2 regions of the Priestia sp. P5 genome follow, and region 2 is predicted to be linked to the other one. Evidence: a T-box and tRNA genes for the amino acid it is inferred to sense, from the RefSeq annotation. Region 2 holds a T-box; the other holds one or more tRNA genes.
The links. A T-box is a leader RNA that pairs with one kind of tRNA and senses whether it is charged. The one in region 2 lies ahead of thrS (threonine--tRNA ligase), so its partner is inferred to be a tRNA-Thr.
Positions count from the first base shown of each region.

Region 1: it has a tRNA-Thr gene. The T-box ahead of thrS (threonine--tRNA ligase) is inferred to sense a tRNA for this amino acid. The anticodon was not compared.

Region 1 covers NZ_JAKWFJ010000001.1:962,087-966,303, reverse strand. The annotation lists gene MMB69_RS04935 (ABC transporter permease/substrate-binding protein) at 1-339, opposite strand, end outside; gene MMB69_RS04930 (ABC transporter ATP-binding protein) at 339-1,289, opposite strand; tRNA gene MMB69_RS04925 (tRNA-Thr) at 1,557-1,629, opposite strand; gene MMB69_RS04920 (aromatic ring-hydroxylating oxygenase subunit alpha) at 1,840-2,892, shown strand; gene MMB69_RS04915 (DHA2 family efflux MFS transporter permease subunit) at 2,926-4,217, opposite strand, start outside.
Region 2 covers NZ_JAKWFJ010000001.1:2,370,008-2,374,224, reverse strand. The annotation lists gene MMB69_RS12780 (sulfatase family protein) at 1-1,028, shown strand, start outside; T-box leader at 1,418-1,644, shown strand; T-box leader at 1,684-1,912, shown strand; gene thrS (threonine--tRNA ligase) at 1,965-3,182, shown strand; gene MMB69_RS12770 (amino acid permease) at 3,945-4,217, shown strand, end outside.

The sequences.
Region 1 (4,217 bases), 1.4 Mb from region 2:
TTCAATTAAAGATGGGTCCACTTCTTTAATTCCGGTATATGTATTTCGTACAATAGGAAGAAGCGAATATAAAAACAGTGCAATAACCGCGGGAAAGGTTCCAATTCCGACAAGAGGAATCAGTAATCCTAATAAAGCGAGTGAAGGAATGGTTTGCAGTACGGCTGTTACGCCAATGATCGGTTCAGCAATGCGGTCATGTCTCGTTAAGTACAGTCCGAGCGGCACTGAAATTAATACGGCGATAACAAGGGCCAGTACTGAAATTTGAATGTGTTCAAGAAGAGCTTGAAACAGTGCGTCTCCTCGTTGATCTAGTAATGTGCTTAGTGCATTCATTACAGCGTTCCTCCTTCTTTCGTCTTATCAGAAAGAAACGCTAATAGAGTTTTGCGCGTTACAACGCCAATGCGTTTGCTCCCTTTTTTCACGGCTATTGCTTCATGGTCGTAAAGGGCGTCCATTGCCTGCTGAACAGTAGCGGTTGAAGCTAGCTCTTCAGTAGGTTCTACGTCTGGCTGTTCACTTTCTTTGAGAAACATATCCAATGTCTCAAATAAAGCATTTCCTTGATTTCCAATAAACGTTTTTACAAATTCATTCTTAGGCTTTTGAATGAATTCCTCCGGGGTTCCAACTTGAACAATTTCCCCGTCTTTCATTAGGCAGATACGATCTCCAAGCGTCATCGCTTCGCTCATATCGTGCGTAACAAACACAAATGTTTTTTTGATTTTTTCTTTTAAGCTAATAACATCTTGCTGAAGCTGTTCGCGGCTTAACGGATCGAGGGCACTAAAGGGTTCGTCCATTAAAATAACGGGGGGATCAGCTGCGAGGGCACGTGCTACACCTACACGTTGCTGCTGGCCACCTGAGAGCTCAGACGGCTTTCGATTTCGATACTGCTTTGGGTCTAGTCCTACCAAGGTAAGCAGTTCATCAATGCGCGTTTTGATTTTGTTTTTCTTCCAATGCTTCATCTCGGGTACAATAGCTATATTTTCAGCGATGGTCATATGAGGAAAAAGAGCAATCTGCTGCAAGACATAACCAATGTTCCAGCGTAGCTCATGTATGTTGTGGTCCGATACGAGCTTATCTTTTATGTATAGTTCTCCTTCGGTAATATCATGAAGACGGTTAATCATTTTTAAGGTGGTTGTTTTCCCACACCCACTCGGACCAATTAAAACGAAAAACTCTCCTTCGTTAATTTCTAGATTAATATTTTTCACGGCGGTCGTACCGTCTGGATATTGCTTTGACACATTCTTAAACGTAATCAAATTACCGTTCACACTCCCTGTTGAAATTTAACCCCCCCAGTTTCGTGTACCCAATACTTAGAGGCAATAAACATTCTTTTAAGATTATTTCTGAATATGATTCATAAGACATAGTGAAAAAGATACACATGTTTTCTCACAGCGTCCTAATAAGGCTATCAAACTGTTAAAATTTTCACAAGGCGGGGAAGAATAATTCGGAGAAGAATTTTAAAGCCAACACAGATAAAAAAACCTTCTTTCAACAAGAAAGAAGGTTTTTTAGTATGCTAGCGACAGGGATCGAACCTGCGACCTCTTGCTTACCATGCAAGTGCTCTACCTACTGAGCTACACCAGCGTCTTGGAAAATTATATCACGTTTAAATTCATTTAGGAAGCGCTTTTTTAAATTTTTTTATTAGTATATTCTCTAATTTGCGTCTTCTGAAATTCGCACTTTCTACAAAGTTCCATATTTTATGTTAGAACTCCTTACATAAATTGTGTGAATTTTCTTTTTTTATATTACCCTTAGTAAAAGAGCTTACAAAAGAAGGGAAGAAAATAGATGGAACAACAACCAACCATGACCAAATCAAAAACGGCAACTCCCTACCCAAGAGACTGCACGTTCAGCCTGGAAGATTGGACGACGCTCGCTAAGTATTGGTACCCCGTCGCACGCTGCAGTGATGTAACAGAGAAACCAACGTCCGTAAAACTGCTAGATGTAAATCTAGTTCTATACCGTACCACACACAAAGTAGTAGCGGCTCGTGATTTATGCGTTCACCGAGGCACCCCCCTTAGCATGGGCTGGGTGGAAGATGATGAAATTGTCTGTCCTTACCACGGCTTCCGCTATGCAACGGACGGCGCATGCACATCGATTCCAGCTCACCCTGATGCCAACATTTCTCCCCGCCTGTGTATGGCCGTCTATCCAGTTATTGAACGATTTGGATTAGTGTGGACTTCCCTGACAGGAGAACAAGATAACCTGCCTTACTTCGATGCGTGGGAGGACCCTGATTTTCAGCAAATTGTTTGTCCGAGCTTTGATATCATGGGTTCGGCCGGTCGTCAAATGGAAGGCTTTTTAGACGTAGCTCATTTTGCTTGGGTTCACACGGACACATTTGGTGATCGAAACAACGCCTTTGTGCCTAAATATAAAGTAAGCGATACAGAGTATGGGCTTCATGTAGAATATACGAGCACCATGAGCAATTATTCCAAAGAACAGCAGCATTTAAATCCACCTGATTTTAAATGGCTTCGCGTCTTTGATGTTTATCCGCCGTTTGCAGCTACGCTAAAAGTATACTTCCCAGAAGGCGCAGAGCTGTGGATTATGAATGCAGTCTCTCCTATTTCAGCCCGCGAAACACGTTTATTCGCACCAATTGCTCGAAACTTTGACAAAGATTCTCCCGTTGAAGGTGTGTATGACTTTAACCTTCGCGTCTTTGACGAAGACCGTGAAATGGTTGAAAACCAAAAACCTGAAGACTTGCCTTTAGACCTGCAGATGGAAGCGCATATTATGGCTGATCAAACGTCCATCGGCTACCGGAAATTATTAAAGAAAATGGGCTTAAGCTTTAGATATACAAGCTAAAAAAATCCCCGCTGTCTCAGCGGGGATTTTTTTTCATTTAGCAAATTGCTCGCGTCCTGCTTTTTCCTTTATCACTTCATCTTCACTTGCCGGCGTTGCGCGTTTCATAAACAATGAAAGAATTAAGGCAACTACCACTAGTACTACTGAGACAGCAAACGCATCGTTAATCCCTTGTACCATTGCCTGCATCCCAATCTGTTCTTTCATTTGAGCTGCTCCGGCTGCGGTTGCATTCGCTGCTCCTGCTCCGCTCATTGCATCTTGAGCGAGCTCTTTTGCATGCGTAGCTGTACGGTTTGACATCACCGTTACTAATAGAGCCGAACCAATAGCTCCTGATACTTGTTGAAGCGTATTGTTCATGGCAGTACCATGCGGATTAAAGCGCTGCGGCAGCTGATTTAATCCGTTTGTCATAACCGGCATCATCACCATGGACATTCCGAACATGCGAAGCGTGTAAAGCGTAATGAGCGTTGTATACGTCGTATCAAGCTCTAAGTTACTGAAGAAATACGTCGTAACGGCTGTAATCGTCAGACCCGTTACAGCCAGTGCACGCGCTCCGAATTTATCAAATAATTTTCCGGTAATCGGTGACATCACACCCATTAATAGCGCACCTGGAAGCATTAGTAATCCTGAATGAAGCGGAGAAATGCCTCGTACCGTTTGAACATAAATTGGCATTAGCAGCATGGCTGAGAATAATGCCATTGTGATCACCATTGAAATCGTTGATGATAAAGCAAACATTGGATATTTAAAAATGCGAAATTCAAGCATAGGTGTTTTCAGCTTGAACTGACGCGTAATAAATAAAATCAGAGACACAGCTCCTACGATAATGGTGCCGTATACTTCCACAGAATCCCAGCCTTTATCCCCTGCTGAGCTAAATCCGTATAGAAGTCCTCCAAATCCAATTGTAGATAACACAAGTGATAGGAAATCCAAATTGATTTCCACTTTTTCTTTTTTGTCTTTTAATAGGAAGAAAGCGCCTATTAACACAATTGCTGCAATTGGCGTAACAAGGTGGAACAGCATTCTCCACTCATAGTGTTCAATTAGCCACCCTGATAAGGTAGGACCAATTGCCGGAGCAAAAATCATAACTAAACCGAAAATCCCCATCGCAGCTCCGCGTTTTTCTAATGGAAAACTTGTGAGCAATACGTTCATTAAAAGCGGCATCATAATGGCTGCGCCTGATGCTTGAATAATACGAGCGGTTAACAAGACCGAAAAGACGGACGAAGCACCGGCAAGTATTGTTCCTGCTGTAAATAAAGTCATCGCCGTTAAAAATAAGCCTCTCA
Region 2 (4,217 bases):
TTCAGTTTTCTATTGACGAGACAACTCCGGACATCGAGCCGCCACCTACCATTAGAGAATCTTTACAAACAAAGCCTAGCGCTCAAAGCAGCTATAAATACATCTACCCAAAAGCGCTGCAGCCGACGCCAAATTCTAGCTTCTACCGGCGCTTATATTATCAGCTTCAAAAAAATGTTGATAAACAAATTTTAAAAGTTCTTCGGACCATCGAACAATCTTCGTTCTATGAAAATACCATTATTATTTTTACGTCTGATCACGGTGATTTGCTTGGGGCTCACGGAGGACTACATCAAAAATGGTACAACATGTATGAAGAATCTATTCATGTGCCGTTTCTCATTCACAACAAGCATTTGTTTCCTAGCTATCAACGTACAGACCTGTTGACTAGTCACGTTGACTTGATCCCGACAATGCTTAGTTTAGCTAATATAGATGCTTCCGCTATTCAAAAGCAACTACAAAAAAGTCATACGGAAGTACATCCATTTGTTGGGCGAGACCTGTCAGGTATACTTCGAGGAGAAACGTGTGCTGAGCAAGAGGAAACAGCGATTTTCTTCATGACGGATGATGACCCGACAAAAGGACTTCACCAAACAAATTTTTTAGGAGAAAGCTACCCGTCAGTTGTTCAGCCTAATCACATTCAAGCGGTCACTGTCGAGTTTTCGTCAGCGGCAGGAAAGGAAGTTTGGAAATACGCTCGCTATCATGATAATCTGCAATTTTGGTCAGCAGCTGACGAAAAAGATGAATTCATTCACGGAGAGCAATATGAAGGTTATCCTGTAAGTTTTACTACCCTTAAAACAACCCGTGTTCCTGATCAAATTGAAATGTACAATTTGACCAAGGATCCGTTAGAAACAGTAAATCTGGCTCACCCGTATTTTTCGACAAATAAAACAAGGGAAATTCAGCGCCAGCTTGATGTTATTCTTAAAGAACAAGTCAGGAAAAAACGGATTTTTCCGCAAAGTGGAAGCATGCATGATGAGCTTCCGTCTAAAGATAGATAAAAAATAGTTTCTACGGATTGAAGTCAAACATTTGGGTAAGCATAAAAAGGTGTATTTAATATTTTAGTATATAAATAAAAAAACCTGATGACGCTTGTGATATGTTACTTGTTCTGGTTTGGGATAGTATTGGTTGCACTTCGTTAATTCCGCTTAGATAAAACAAATAAGGACTTATAGCATCTTTCTTTTTCGCCTTTATTGTTATGAAAATAAGAATGAAATGTAGTCATTAATAGTATAATAAAAAACTTTTTAAGTCCTGTATTCTTAAGTAACTTTTCAAAAATTCAAGCATAAAGTAATTCTATACCATAAAAAATAAAAAATTACTTCTTGACTTTTGTTAAATTTATACACTATAATCGCTTTTAACAACTAATAAACAGTATTTGGCAATGAAAAGGACACGAATTAGATGCTGTTTTCTTCGCAGAGAATAGGGTCACTGGCTGAGAGCCCTTAAGAAATCATCTAATTTACCACCTTAGAGCTATTGCAGGGAACGTGCATAACTGAAACTGCAATCGGTAAAACCGTTATCTTTTTTGAGCGTGAAATACGTATAAGTATCTCACGGAATTAGGGTGGTACCACGGCCGCATTCGTCCCTTCACTAGGGATGAGTGCGGCTTTTTATGTAGAAAAAATGAATATACAAGCAATGAAAAGGACATGAATCATTTTTGGATTTTCTTTACAGAGAGTAGGGTCACTGGCTGAGAACCCTTAGAAAACGAAATGAATTTACCACCTTGGAGCTGCGGCGGGGAATGTGTATACACTGAAACCGCAACCGGTAAAACCGTTATCTTTTTAAGCGTAAAATACGTATGAGTATTTTACGGAATTAGGGTGGTACCACGGCCGCATTCGTCCCTTTACTAGGGATGAGTGCGGTTTTTTGTTGAATAAAAACATATTGGAGGAATGAACATGTCAAAACAAGTGGAAGCAGAAAAGCGAAATCATCAAAAGTTAGGTCAAGAACTGGAGCTGTTTATGTCGATGGAAGAAGCTCCTGGTATGCCGTTTTTCTTACCTAACGGAATGATTATTCGAAATGAGTTAGAAAACTACTGGAAACAAAAGCATTATAAAGCAGGCTATCAAGAAATAAAAACACCCATCATGATGAAACAGGAGCTCTGGGAACAATCAGGACACTGGGAGCACTATCATGAGAATATGTATTTTTCAAATGTTGACAAACAAAACTATGCGATCAAACCGATGAATTGTCCGGGAGCCATTTTATTGTTTAACAGCAAGCGAAGAAGCTACCGAGAACTTCCGATTCGATACGCAGAGCTTGGATTAGTTCATCGTCACGAGCTTTCTGGCTCTTTAAACGGATTGCTAAGAGTCCGTTCATTTACACAGGACGACGCTCATTTATTCGTAGAACTTAGTCAGATTGAAGCTGAGATTAGCCGCATTCTAGCGTTTATCCATGACTTTTACTCACATTTTGGCTTCGATTACAAAGTGGAGCTATCCACACGACCTGAAAAATTCATGGGAGATATTGAAACATGGAACCAAGCAGAAAAGTCGCTTCAATCTGTGTTAAGTGAAAAAGGCTTAGACTATCAGGTAAATGAAGGAGACGGAGCTTTTTATGGGCCGAAAATCGATTTTCATATTTTAGATTCCTTAGGTCGCAGCTGGCAGTGCGGAACAGTTCAGCTTGATTTCTTAATGCCGGAGAAGTTTGACTGTATGTATATTGGAGAAGACAATAAACCGCATCGTCCCGTAATGATTCACCGCGCTATATACGGTTCCGTTGAACGATTTATGGCCATCTTGATTGAACATTACGAAGGTCAATTTCCTCTTTGGTTGGCTCCTGTTCAATTTAAGCTTTTGCCTATTGCACCGCCGCATGTGGAATATGCATATAAAGTGAAACACGAGCTGGAGTTAAAAGGGTATCGTGTTGAAGTAGATGATCGCATTGAAAAAATAGGGCTGAAAATTCGAGAAGCAGAAATGCTGAAAGTTCCTTATATGGCTGTGATAGGAGATAAAGAAGTGGAAAATGAATCGCTTGCTATGCGAAAGCACGGGAAGAAAAATATAGGAACAGTAAGTGTGGAAGAGGCAGCTGTACACTTGAATAAAGAAAAGAATTCAAACAGAGTTTATTGAAGCTATTTACCTTACTAAATAGAAAAATCCGATTTTTTAAGTCGGATAGTGATTCCCTTCATTTTGTCTCACACCAAAATGAAGGGAATATTGAACTAGAAGGGTATAAGATAATATATATCAGCAGTATAACTTTTGCCTTAGACAAACGCCGGTATTTTATAAAAAAATTTATCTTATTCTATTCGAATCGTTTGTACGGGATGAAGCTGAAGCCTCACCTGATGGTTTGTTCATGTTTTTTACTCTCGCTTCTTTTTAGAAGGAGAGTAAAAAAGAAATTTAAACATAAAGTATACTCCTAATGCTAGTAAAATACAGCCAATAAGTAAGTTAAACATCTTTCTCCGCCCTTCATACACTTCAGTTTTCATCATTATAACACCCGTTAAGGTAAAACATTCATCGTTCTGTAAATAATCCCTATGTCAGGAATTTATATTTGAAGATAGCTAGTAAAAAAGTTATCTAAAAACATATAAAATTATTTTTTAGAATATTATTTTTATTCAAACTTATTATACGTAAGCACAATGATAATCTCTTTATTTAGTTTATAAATCCAAAATAGAGCAATACTAAGAAATCGCTTACAAAAACTCTTGAAATATATATAATGATATTAGTATACTAATAGACAAGTTAGTAATTATTTCTATATAATTACTTCTGTATCTGAAGTGAAAACGCGCAGCCAAATGGGAAAAGACGTCATTTTCAAGTTTTTTAATGGATGAGTGGCAACAGAGAGGAGAGAGTGCAATGGGAAAACTATTTAAAAAGAAGTCAATCGAGCAATTATTAGAACAAAGTCAAAACAAATCTCTAGTCAAAACATTAGGAGCATTCGATTTGACTCTTCTTGGTATTGGAGCCGTAATCGGAACGGGGGTTTTAGTATTAACAGGCTTAGTAGCTGCTAACGATGCGGGGCCAGCCGTTATTTTTTCTTTTATATTGGCTTCTATTGTATGCGGATTTGCAGCGCTGTGCTATGCGGAATTTGCTTCAACTATACCTGTATCTGGTAGCGTT